DNA from 4 places in the Shewanella sp. SG44-2 genome. Region 1 is predicted to be linked to each of the others. Evidence: predicted binding sites of a transcription regulator. Region 1 holds the regulator's gene; each other region holds the start of a gene.
What was found. Region 1 encodes sigma-54, which starts transcription at its own class of promoters, with help from an activator protein. Its sites were predicted from a motif close to GTTGGCACGNNNNTNGNNT; they were not measured.

Region 1 (3,217 bases):
GTACTGGTACAGGACAAGATCGGGTAATCACCATCATTCAACCAGAGAATTTCCAAGACGAGTCGGCGCCAAAGCAAAAGCTCCCTGAAATCCCTGTTAACAAGCAGATCAAACCATGACCCAAATTACCTTAACCGCTGAAAATCTAGCAAAAAGCTATAAAGCTCGTCAGGTTGTTAAAGATGTGAGCTTAACGGTTAAAACCGGCCAAATTGTCGGTCTTTTAGGCCCTAATGGTGCAGGTAAAACAACCACCTTTTATATGGTTGTCGGCTTAGTAAAAAGCGATAAAGGTCGGATATTAATTGACGATGACGACCTTACTGCCGATCCAATGCATTTGCGCGCCCGCAAAGGTATAGGTTACTTACCACAAGAAGCCAGTATTTTCCGCAAGCTTACCGTTTACGACAACATAATGGCCGTACTGCAAACTCGCAAAGAGCTCAGTACAGACCAACGTATTGAGCAACTTGAGCATCTACTCGAAGAATTCCACATTACTCACATACGCGACAGCCAAGGCATGTCGTTATCGGGTGGCGAACGTCGTCGAGTTGAAATTGCGCGCGCTTTAGCTGCTAATCCAAAATTTATTTTGCTTGATGAGCCTTTTGCTGGTGTTGATCCTATTTCGGTCATCGACATTAAAAAAATCATCCAACAACTTAAAAATCGCGGTTTAGGGGTATTAATTACCGACCATAACGTACGTGAAACGCTAGACGTTTGTGAGCGGGCCTATATCGTTAGCCAGGGTAATTTAATCGCCGAAGGCACACCTGATGAGATATTAAGTAATCAACAAGTTCGTGCTGTGTACTTAGGTGAACAATTCAAGCTATAGTTACTTTACTGGCCTTTAGTCTAGCTAACTCATTTCATTGAACGATACCTAAACAACGTTAAATGTCATTGATGTATATGGCAATCCATTACAGTTTCGAGATTGTCATTTTTATTGAAAATCATCTAGGGATAAGCGGTAAATGAAAGCGTCACTCCAACTTAAAATGGGTCAACACTTAACCATGACCCCACAATTGCAGCAAGCCATTCGCTTACTGCAATTATCGTCATTGGAGCTACAGCAGGAAATCCAACAAGCATTAGATTCAAATCCATTACTTGAAATAGAAGATGAGTTTTCTGAAGCAAAAGACTCCTTAAAGGAAAATCGCGACCAAGCGGATACCGACTTTAGTGACAACAGCATTGTTAATGTCGAAAAAGACACTTCCACTGTCGACATTGCAGAATCCATGACCAAAGAAACCATGGATGATTTAGCCATGGATACCACATGGGACGAAGTGTACACAGCCTCACCAATGTCAGGTTCAGGCAGTGCGAGCATGCGCGATGACGACATGCCCTTTCAAGGTGAAACGACCGAAGGTTTGTACGAACATTTAGAATGGCAAAAAAATCTTACCCCATTTTCAGACACTGATCTCGCCATTGCCACCGCCATTATTGATGCCATAGATGAACGCGGTTATTTAACCCAAAGTACCGAAGATATTCTTGAAGCCATGGGTGATGAAAATGTGGAACTTGATGAAGTTGAAGCGGTATTAAAACGCGTTCAACACTTTGACCCTGTTGGTGTTGCTGCACGTGATTTAAGTGAATGTCTATTTATTCAATTAGCACAATTCTCTAACGACACACCACATATCGATAATGCTCGTTTGTTAATTAAAGGCTATTTAGATTTAATTGCTGGCCGTGATTTCAGATTATTGATGCGTAAAACAAAACTAAAAGAAAATGAATTACGTGACGCAATCACTCTAATTCAGACACTCAATCCTCGTCCTGGTTTATTAATTACCCCAATGGATGATGAATACGTTATTCCCGATGTCACTGTATTAAAGAAAAATGGCCGCTGGGTTGTAGAGTTAAACCCAGACAACATGCCTAAAATTGGTGTTAATCAGCAATACGCGGCCATGGCTAGAGGCAGTAAAAACCCGTCGGATAGTCAATTTATTCGAGGCCATCTGCAAGAGGCTAAATGGTTTATTAAAAGTATTGAAAGTCGCAACGATACTTTACTTAAAGTGGCAAATTGCATTGTACAATTTCAGCAAGGCTTTTTTGAATATGGCGAAGAAGCCATGAAGCCTATGGTGCTCAATGATATTGCGGAAGCAGTAGAGATGCACGAATCGACCATTTCACGAGTCACCACACAAAAATATATGCACACCCCACGAGGGTTGTTTGAACTAAAATACTTCTTCTCTAGCCATGTCAGTACTGACGATGGCGGGGAATGCTCATCTACAGCCATTCGTGCTTTTATCAAAAAGCTGGTTGCCGCAGAAAACCAGAAAAAACCACTGAGCGACAGTAAAATGGCTCAGCTTCTGGCAGAACAGGGCATAAACGTTGCGCGTCGTACGATTGCAAAATACCGTGAAGCAATGATGATCCCGCCCTCAAACCAACGTAAGAGTTTATAACCTACTAGGCAATGGAGGATTTTTTATGCAAATAAGTCTGACTGGACATCATGTCGAAATCACAGAATCTTTACGTGAATACGTCCAAGGTAAATTTTCAAAGCTTGAACGGCACTTCGATCAGATCCATAATGTACACGTTGTGCTCAATGTAGAAAAATTACAACAAAAAGCAGAAGCTAAAATCAACGTTAATGGCGCAGAGATTTTTGCAATGTCAGAAAATACTGATATGTATGCTGCAATAGACGCCCTGATCGATAAACTCGACCGTCAGGTAATTAAACACAAAGAGAAGAATACAAAACACTAACGATGGAACTTTGTACCATTCTGCAGCCGGAATGCACTACCTGTGCCACACCGGGCAGTAAGAAAAAAGTACTGGAACTCATCAGCAATTTAGTCGCTGCCCAGTACCCAACCCTGTCTTCGCAAGAGGTTTTTGAAAGCCTGTTAGCGAGAGAGAAAATGGGTAGCACAGGTATAGGAAATGGCATTGCGATACCTCATGGTCGATTAACGACCATCGATCACCCTATCGCGATATTTATTAAATGTGAAGAAGCCATTGCCTTTGATGCAATAGATAAGCAGCCCGTGGATCTTTTATTTGCTTTGTTAGTACCTGCCGACCAGTGCCAACAACATTTAGGCACGTTATCAAGCATGGCCCAAAAGTTAAGCGATAAGCAAATATTGAAACAGCTTCGCAAAACTCACGACGCAACAGAACTTTATCA
Region 2 (3,217 bases), on a different contig from region 1:
TGCTAAGTTTTATAGCCTCTAGGCTTTATTAGGCTGAAAAGTCATTGCCTAGTGTTGAAATGGTAGAGGTTTTACCTTTGTCATTGTAGGTCAAGCTTGAGGCATTGCGGCTGGCTTGTAATGCCTGGGCAAATCGATTGAGGCTGGCGATATTGAGCTCAATCAAGCTGGCATTCTGGCTGTTGATGTCTTTGCACTCGGCGAGAATAGCTCTAGCTTGTGCGACTTGTTGTGCCAATTCAGCATCGGTAGTAAGCAGATTGTGCTGTGGGTGGTTTGCCAGTTTCTCGTCAGTAGTTTTCATATTGAATAAGCACTGGGTTTTATCTTTGGAAAGTGCCAGCAGCTTATCGGCATCTTGTTTGGATAATGCCGCTTTTTCTTCAACAATAAGCGATTTCAGCTGCACTAATGTCTGATTTTGGTTATCAAGCAGTTGGTGTAGCTCTTTGAGCTGTTCTTCGCTTGCTTGCTTATGTAATTGCTGGTTTAACTCTGTCATAAATTACTCTTAGGTTTTCTTAACTAACACTTCTCTATGATGCAAGTTTGCACCTAATTATCTGTGTGTCGTTAAAACAAATTAAAGAGTAACGTTTAACGGTTACTCTCTGTCAAACGATAAACCGCCTAGCTCTGCTTCAAAGCTGGCAATATTCGCAGCAAGTTTTTCTGGGTCAACTTTATATCGTCCCTCAGAGATTGCTTGTTTAATTTCAGCGACCTTTTTTAGGTCGACTTCTGGTAACGATGCCATTTTTGTTTGCGCGCTCTGAAGCTGTTGAGCTTGAGAGGTAATGCTAACGGAATCTGTTTTAACCGGTGCAGCTGATTTTGGGGCTGCAGCAGTTGTAGATTGCGTAGCAGACTGCGTGTTACGTGCAGTGCGCATTTGTGTATTGGTAGCAGTGTTATGCTTAATGTCAATTGCCATGTTAGGCTCCAGCGTAATTAATCAGGTTTTCCAATCAGGCTATCGGCACCCCAGGAAAAAACTTTAACGCTATTTTACATTCTTACTTCAACTTCGCCAACGCCAATTACAACAGCATCAAATTGTTTGCTAGTGTTACTGTTTTTTACTCTGATAACCTCATCGATATTGCCATCTCGCAGTGCTTCTCCAAGGGTTTTTATTTCTACATTAGTGGTTTTTGCATAGATAGAAACCGTGTCACCTTTGCAAACAAAACACAGGTTATTACTTAATACTGGAGAGTCTTTCGCTACCCGGCGTTTCACTCGTGAACCAATTAATGTCGTGGTGTCGGAAAAAAACTGACCTTTTAAGCTATATTGGTCAACATACATAACTTGTAAATGATGTTCGCCAATAATTTGGTCTGGGGACAATAGTTGGTTAGCAACCACAACAGGATATTGGATTTCGACTCGAACAGAGAGATACATTTGCCATGGATAATCATAGTCTGGGCTATTGCAGCTGAGTTTTACCATGTTATTTCGACTAATAGCTCGTTCACTGGCAAGTTCAACATTAATCGGCGGGTAACAGGCCGGTGGACTGATACGGCCCTCAAGATTTTGTGGGGTTATTTGCACTTTAGCTTTTGAGTCAGCATCAATTTTTTTGGCTACCGCCTCTTTAGCTAACTTATAAATGGTCGATAGAGAAGGTGTGATAATTTCTTCGCTAGCAAATGCTGGCAAAGAAAATGTTATTGAACACAAAAAACATAAAAAAAATACTTTCATAATGAAGATACTAGCTTGTTTTGCCAGAATGCACCTATACTTTGAAAAACGAAAAATATGCGAGTAATCTCTGCATACGCAATAAGCTAAAATAAATGGGCTAGGGGACATAAGAATAACATTATCCCTTTGTCAAAAAAGTGTCAGTTCACAGTGCGAGCTAATTTATACAAATTAAAGCAAGTTGCATGCCCACTTTTTTGATTCATTAAATTGAGATGTATTTGTTAGATTGGTGATGGTTTAAACTCAAATTGAGTGATCATCAGTAAGATATGCACTAACCGTATTATGCTAAACCAAGGTTTACTATAATTTCAGAGAACAATTTTTATCCTTTTGGGTGACAGTTAACTACAAGGCCTTGTTATGTCGAGTATTTTAGATTCAGTAAATAAACGTACCCAACTTGTCGGGCAAAACAGACTAGAGCTGCTATTGTTTAGGCTTAGCGGCCGTCAACGGTTTGGCATTAACGTGTTTAAAGTGAAAGAGGTTTTGCAATGTCCACCACTGACTACGTTGCCTAAATTAAACCGTTTTGTTAAAGGTGTTGCTCATATTCGTGGTGCAACCATTTCCGTTATCGATTTAAGTGCTGCAACGGGTGGACGTCCACTGACATCAACAGAAAATTGCTTTATTATCATTTCCGAATATAACCGTAGTATTCAAGGTTTTTTAGTGAGTTCTGTTGAACGTATTATCAACATGAACTGGGAAGCGATTATGCCTCCACCGCAAGGTTCTGGCCGTTCTTCTTATTTAACCGCGGTGACAGAGATTGAAGGTGAGTTGGTTGAGATTCTAGACGTTGAAAAAATTCTTGATGAAATTTCACCGGTTAAGACTTCTATCAGTAAAGAGCTCAATGAAGCATTAACTATTGATAGAGAGCAGCATTATCATATTATGGTTATTGATGATTCAGCAGTGGCACGTAAACAAATTATTCGTTCGTTAGAGTCATTAAATCTGCAAATCGATACCGCTAAAGATGGTAGAGAGGCGTTAGAAAAACTGAAAAGTATTGCCGCAGAAATGGATGATGTGTCAGTTGAGATCCCGTTAATCATTTCTGATATTGAAATGCCTGAAATGGATGGCTACACCTTAACGGCTGAAATTCGTAATGATCCAAAATTAAAGAATATCAAAGTAGTATTGCACACATCATTAAGTGGTGTATTTAACCAGGCGATGGTACAAAAAGTAGGGGCTAACGACTTTATTGCTAAGTTTAACCCCGATGAGTTAGCCGCTGCGGTTAACAAACATTTAAGTTTATAAACCTTTTATTATTGCAAAAGATTGCAAAATATTGGAGGTTAAACTCATAGGCTTACATATTAGGAAGATAATGTGACAGATAAATCACTTGCTGAAGCAGAGTACAATCAATTTAGACTGTTTTTAGAACAGCATAGCGGTATTGTGTTAGGTGAGAACAAACAATATTTAGTACGCAGTCGTTTAGCACCTTTGATGGGGAAGCATAATT
Region 3 (3,217 bases), on a different contig from region 1:
TTCTCGCTGGCAAACTCTTGTGCACTCAGACGGATTAAATCAGCACTGTTTTGCTTGTTACTAAATACATGGCTCAAGTCCGGTTTATTATAATCGTGGCCTTCATCAAGGGTAAAAACGGTTATCGGTAAGTGCTTATCTGTGCGTCTAATGGTCTTGATAAGTTGGTATGAGCCAAAGCCGCTACCAATGATAATGATAGGTGCACTCATGATGCTTTCCTCTCAGCAATAGGGACAAATACATCTTTGCCAAGGCCACAATCTGGGCAAAGGAAAAAGTCTGGTACTTCGCTCCACGGTGTTCCTGGTTCTACTTCCTGATTAGGCTCACCCAATACTGGCTCATATACCCAATTACACACAGTGCAGAGCATATTTTGTGAATCACTCATTGCTGCCGCTGTTGTACATGTCGGTTTGATTGCTTGCGTTATTTGAACTGCTGGCGTTGGCTTCGTGGTTACACTCGCTTGAGCGCTTTTAGCTAGCGATGCAGGTGAAATGGATTTTACATTACTTAAATCATGCCATGCCCAGCTTTTAGCTATCTGGCGACCATGCTCACGACATTCGCGCATCGCTTTACCATCAGGTCGCCATTTTGCTTTTAAGCCGACAATAGTTTCGAATCCGGCATCCGTAAGACGGGTGTGGATACGGTCAACCGCGCCGCCGTTCCAACCATAACTTCCAAATGCACCGGCTTTTTTATCTTTAAAGCGCAAGCCTGTGATCTCTTCTAACATGCCCGCGACTTTTGGCATCATGACATTGTTCATGGTTGATGAACCCACCAAAATACCCTTCGAGCGGAACACGTTAGCTAAGATGTCATTTTTATCATGGCGAGCCACATTAAACACTTTAACGGATACTACAGGGTCAACGTCGTGGATCCCTTGAGCAATGGCATCGGCCATCATGCGGGTGTTATTAGACATTGAATCATAAAAAATGGTGATTCTGTCTTCTTGATAATTATCTGCCCATTGCAGATATTGATGAATAATCTGGGTAGGGTTGTCGCGCCACACCACGCCATGGGCAGTAGCAATCATGTCTACAGGCAGGTTAAAACTCAGCACTTCGTTAATTTTAGCGGTAACCAGTGAGCTAAACGGGGTAAGAATATTGGAGTAATAACGTAAACACTGATCCATTAATTCAATTTGGTCTACTTCATCATTAAACAAATGCTCATCACAATAATGCTGACCGAACGCATCATTACTAAATAGCACAGCATCTCCCGTTAAATAGGTCATCATACTGTCTGGCCAATGCAACATTGGGGTTTCAATAAACACCAACTGCTTGCCATTACCAATATCAAGAGTATCGCCGGTTTTAACGATATTAAAATTCCACTCGGTATGGTGGTGTAAGCCAGTAATGGAGTCGATAGCATTTTCGGTACAATAAATTGGCGTATTAGGGATTTTAGCCATCAAAGCTGCTAACGCACCTGAGTGATCTTCTTCTGCGTGGTTAATGACGATGTAATCAATCTTATCGAGATCAATTTCCATCTCAAGATTTTGAATAAACTGCAGGCTGAAACGATGGTCAACAGTATCGATTAAGACATTTTTTTGTTCACGGATAAGGTAACTATTATAACTCGTCCCTTTAGTGGTTTTATATTCAGTGCCATGAAAGTCCAATATTTCCCAGTCACGTTGTCCAACCCAATCGATGTTATTTTTAATGTGAATTGTCATATGTACACCTGTAATAAATGAGAAGTTAAAGTTCAAAGATAAAGTTTCAAAAGTTAACTTCGTTATTGCAGGTGGCGTGCCAACTAGTTAAGTGACTGATAAGTATGAGTAGTATTATGGCTGGTAAAATATTCAGTGTCATTATAACAATTGACAGCTGTGTCTTTATGACTACCAAGTGTCATTATGACTTTGCTGGTGTGACTCTATCGGAGTGATTGTCAGACAAAATGTGTTATCTGGATGATTGTTGTATTTAATAAATCGTTAGCAGATTGATATGACAGAGCCATAGCCGTAACGGTTATTAATAAGCCGATATTAATGACTTAGATAGTCAGAATGAATTACTTGGTTAATAGCTTTGCTAGGGTCAATATACCTGACTCTAATGGACTATCTTTACGATAGACAATTGATAGTTGAACATGTTTTGGACCATAGCTCACTGGTGTCATAACCAGTGACTTTTCATACCGACTGCCAGCAACCATATTTTTACCAATAATGGTGTAACCTAAACCCGCCGCGATACAACCTAAAACACCATCAGCACTGCTCATTACCATGAGTTCATCATTACCTCGGCCAGCCTTTTGTTGCCAAATAAGGGCATGTTTTCTATAGCCACAGCCTTCATCGCGTACAAACAAAACCGGATCATGTTCACTGTCTCGTGGAGTCACCATAATCAGTTCTTCTTTCACAATCGGGATAATAATAAGGTTTTCATGTTTAGGCGCATTACCTATCGCAGCGCAGTCAACCTTATTGTTCAACACCGAAAATACCAGTCTTTCGCTGGTGTCAGTATGAATTTTCGTTCTAATTTCAGCGTGATTCAACTTGAGTTTTTTGAGTGCCATAGGCATATGAACCGCTGCAAATGTTTCTGGCATACCAACTCGTAATTCGTAAGTTCCTTTATTGCGCAAAATGGCAGAGGTTGCTTGGTATTCTAATTGTAAAATCTGATCTGCATACTCGCAAAGCTGTTGTCCACTAGGCGTTAACTGTAATTTTCGGCCAATGATAGTAAATAGCTTAGTATCCAGTTCTTTCTCGAGTTTTTTAATCCGGCTGGTGATGTTGGACTGAACCGTATGCAACTTATCAGCAGCACCTTTAATGCCGTCTTCATCAACAACGGCTTTAAACGTTTTTAGCATTAATATTTCCATATGGTTCTCTTAATAAGAAGTTTTTGTTCTAAATAATTCAATTTTTAAGATTAGCAGATTGACGTATTGTTTGTTAATGGTTTCACTTAAAAAGTGATTTTGATGTTACTAGAGCTAACAAAAGTCCGCGTCTATTTTGCTGGTATCTGTAGTTTAATTGTCACGGTTGGGGTGGCTAGATTTTCCTATAGCTTGTTATTACCGATAATGCAGGACGGTGCAGGCCTAACTGAATCTGGTGGAGGTTGGTTAGCTAGTACTAATTTTATGGGTTACATGTGTGGGGTGTTACTTGCCGCTAGCATGCACAACC
Region 4 (3,217 bases), on a different contig from region 1:
GGTTCACTGCCACTAAACAGCTCATCAATCAGTTGATGATATCCATTTAGCACAGTAGATAAATTGGCTTTAAAATTCACGCCTGGATCGATAGCGATAGGTTGAATGCGCTGCTGGAAATAATGTTCAGCCACAGCTGCAGCAAACGCTTCTTTACTGGCAAAGTAATGATAAAAAGAACCTTTAGGAATACCCACTTCGTCGAGAATTAATTTAATACCTACTGCGCTATAACCGTGTAACGCAAAAAGCTTTTCACCTACGACGCATATTGACTGTCTACTCGCTGCACTTTTATTCATTTAACCTCCATTTTTTAGTGATAGGATAAACAAGAATAGACCAGTCGGCTAATTTTAGTTACTAATAAGCTAAAACATGCGCTTTTATCATTAGATGATTCAACAAAATTGTCCCATCAAAGCTCTATTTCTGGATCAATCCATCATCTATATACGCAACCAAAATATGTTTCCGACAAAACTTAAGCTCAGTAGTGGACTTTGAAAAACCATGTTCTATCAGCACCACGGCATTAAATGCAGCGGTAACCACGCAGGCTTTTCAACATAACGTAATGACTATCGGCCAGATTTCTTATAAGCAAAAAATCTACCCAAGATGGAACAGAAAAACAGCCAATATATGGGTAAATACTGCTTGTACCACCCTGAATAAAACGGGGTTAACCACTATGGGTATTATTGGCTATCGACTCTTTCAATAACTGCATATTTTCATCACGCCGATCAGAATAGCTATTATCCATATGCTCATCGACTAGCTGTTCACAACGTTTTTGAGCTTCATATTGCTTGAGGGGATCCACTTCTTTATCAGTTTGCGCTTGGCACAATACATTGCCACAGCCAGATAGTAACAACACACTTGTCAACACTAGCCACGACATGACATTTAACAGCGGTTTTATCATATGGTTGGTCATAGAAAAGAGCATCCTTAAGTCACCACTTCACATACTTATTTTAGGCATAAAAAAACCAGCCCGAAGGCTGGTTTGAAGTATAACCGAATAAATTATCCTGTTACACGTAACTCATCGACTACATCTTTAACGTCATCGGTATTTTTAGCGATGGTTAATGCTAAATCACGTTCTGCATCGCTCGACACAGTACCTTTTAAGGTCACTACACCATGTGCAACATCAACGTTAATATCGGTGCCCGACACGTCAGCGGAGAATAGTAATCGCGTTTTCACTACGGTAGCGACTTTCGAATCGGTTAGTGATTCACCTAAATCCTTGCTGTCTTTATCATTGTGCTGCTTCATCACCGAAAGCTCATTGTTAACGTCTTTCACGCCATCTAAGCTTCTAATTAACTCTCCGGCAAGTGACTTATCAACACTGCTGTTAACTTTACCTGTTAGGGTCACGTTACCATCATGTACGTCGGTATTAATATCAAATGAATTCAGATTAGTATTTAACAAAAGTGTGGTTTCAGCTTTACCATCGATCCACGCATCTTTTGCATCATCTTGCCAATCTTGTGCTGCATTTGCACCAAATGCCATTGAACCTAACACAATGCTCATTACTACTGATAATGTGGTCTTTTTCATAAAGTTTTCCTCCGTTGTTAATCTCAAGGATTATAATGCGCGAACCATGCCAACTTTTATAACTTACTGTTAAAATTGATGATAATTTGTTTTAGTGTTTATTTTAATAAACTTTATGGACAACGATATCGGACTTTTTTACCGACACTAGGTAAATTTTTCATCGTCGCAATGGGTGTTAATGGATCTCAATGTAGATTAGCAAAATCAACCTGATCTCTCATTCAATAAACTCTCTAGATATTGAAACTATGGCTTATTCAATAGGCACAAAACCATTATGTTACCAGTCAGAAAAACACGCGCTAGCCACAAATTAACAGCACCTCGAATACTAAAAAGCGCATGACAATATTAATTATCATGCGCTTTTTTAGTGCGTGCATATGACTAGGTATGAACAACGGAGAGATTTTTCATAGTGTCACAGCTCATTTGTAACCAAGCAATACCTTCGGCAAGCTGGCTAGCAACACACTGATTTTTAGTTTTTCTAGCTGCTTGCTTTAAATGAACCAAGACTTGTTGTTCCGTTTCAACCAATACCGCTATCACTTGGGGTAACGGCTGCTGTTGTATAACTTGTTCGGCCTTAGCATAGTGGCGACGTGAGGATTGTTGATGGTAAGTTTGGCTATCTATCGGCCTTGCTTGGCTTGAACGCACCACGCTAAACAATGGTGTTAAACGATCCAGCATGCATTTTCGAATGTCGGCCATGTGGATAAAAATTCGTTTGATGTTGTAATCGTCGGTCCCCAATGTGGCTTGGACATAAAATTGTTGTCCTTCCTGGCATAAATCAATAGCCTCATGCAATAGCCATACATCGGACTCAGCCTGTTCGTCTCGAGTAAATGATTTCAATGTAAATCCTCCTGCATTCGATAATTTTACTGGCACTTTGTTGGATGGGTTGTGTAACATATACGGGTACAGCACACCTTATTAAGCAAAAACTAAACCATGAACACCCCATGTACATGGGCAAAAATTAATTAACCTTCTAATAGTTAAAGTTATTATAATTTGTCCGGGTCTGAGTTAATTACCTAATTACACGGAATGATTACTTGTGATTGTCAACACGACATCACTGGTAAACATTAGACTTAACACCACAGGGAGTGAATCGGTATGCCACGTCCAACACTTTTTTATCATCTACACCGTCGTCAAGAAGGTGAAGCACGACTCCTTGCCTTGCCGAGTTGTCAGCACTTTAATAAGATTGCTAGTTCAGTTGACCAGCCCTGGTTAGACCAACTGCACAGTAACTCGATAGATGTTGCGATCATTGAATTATCACAGTTAAGCCAACTAGAATACGCAGAGTTAACTGACAGTGCGTTAATGTCGGATATTGAGTTCATCTTCTTAAGCGAAGGTAAACCGAACCCTAACTTAGATCATTTAATGTCAAAAAGTGCTGGTTACCATTTTCGCCAGCCTTACGATGCCGATGCAATTAACGATACCTTAGAAGACTTTGCCCAAGACTTGCAGTCGCAATCGACTAAGTTAAAACAGCCCCTTTCGAGTGAACTAGACCAATACGGTTTATTGGTTGGTTCATCGCGGTCAATGCACAAGTTGTATCGTACTATTCGCAAAGTTGCCGTCACCG

Region 2: flgA (flagellar basal body P-ring formation chaperone FlgA) is a predicted target of sigma-54. The motif match lies at 1,894-1,912, and genes of this name have one in related genera.
Region 3: norV (anaerobic nitric oxide reductase flavorubredoxin) is a predicted target of sigma-54. The motif match lies at 1,789-1,807, and genes of this name have one in related genera.
Region 4: H5181_RS01650 (BON domain-containing protein) is a predicted target of sigma-54. The motif match lies at 1,626-1,644, and genes of this name have one in related genera.

Annotation. Positions count from the first base shown of each region.
Region 1 covers NZ_JACJEU010000026.1:38,801-42,017, forward strand. The annotation lists gene lptA (lipopolysaccharide transport periplasmic protein LptA) at 1-119, shown strand, start outside; gene lptB (LPS export ABC transporter ATP-binding protein) at 116-847, shown strand; gene H5181_RS16315 (RNA polymerase factor sigma-54) at 990-2,474, shown strand; gene hpf (ribosome hibernation promoting factor) at 2,500-2,787, shown strand; gene ptsN (PTS IIA-like nitrogen regulatory protein PtsN) at 2,790-3,217, shown strand, end outside.
Region 2 covers NZ_JACJEU010000039.1:7,005-10,221, forward strand. The annotation lists gene H5181_RS18935 (flagella synthesis protein FlgN) at 29-502, opposite strand; gene flgM (flagellar biosynthesis anti-sigma factor FlgM) at 605-934, opposite strand; gene flgA (flagellar basal body P-ring formation chaperone FlgA) at 1,009-1,716, opposite strand; gene H5181_RS18950 (chemotaxis protein CheV) at 2,086-3,006, shown strand; gene H5181_RS18955 (protein-glutamate O-methyltransferase CheR) at 3,079-3,217, shown strand, end outside.
Region 3 covers NZ_JACJEU010000017.1:53,064-56,280, reverse strand. The annotation lists gene norW (NADH:flavorubredoxin reductase NorW) at 1-212, opposite strand, end outside; gene norV (anaerobic nitric oxide reductase flavorubredoxin) at 209-1,723, opposite strand; gene H5181_RS13380 (LysR family transcriptional regulator) at 2,071-2,892, opposite strand; gene H5181_RS13375 (YbfB/YjiJ family MFS transporter) at 3,007-3,217, shown strand, end outside.
Region 4 covers NZ_JACJEU010000002.1:28,486-31,702, reverse strand. The annotation lists gene H5181_RS01660 (TetR/AcrR family transcriptional regulator) at 1-302, opposite strand, end outside; gene H5181_RS01655 (hypothetical protein) at 686-946, opposite strand; gene H5181_RS01650 (BON domain-containing protein) at 1,039-1,590, opposite strand; gene H5181_RS01645 (glutamyl-tRNA reductase) at 1,981-2,457, opposite strand; gene H5181_RS01640 (sigma-54-dependent Fis family transcriptional regulator) at 2,728-3,217, shown strand, end outside.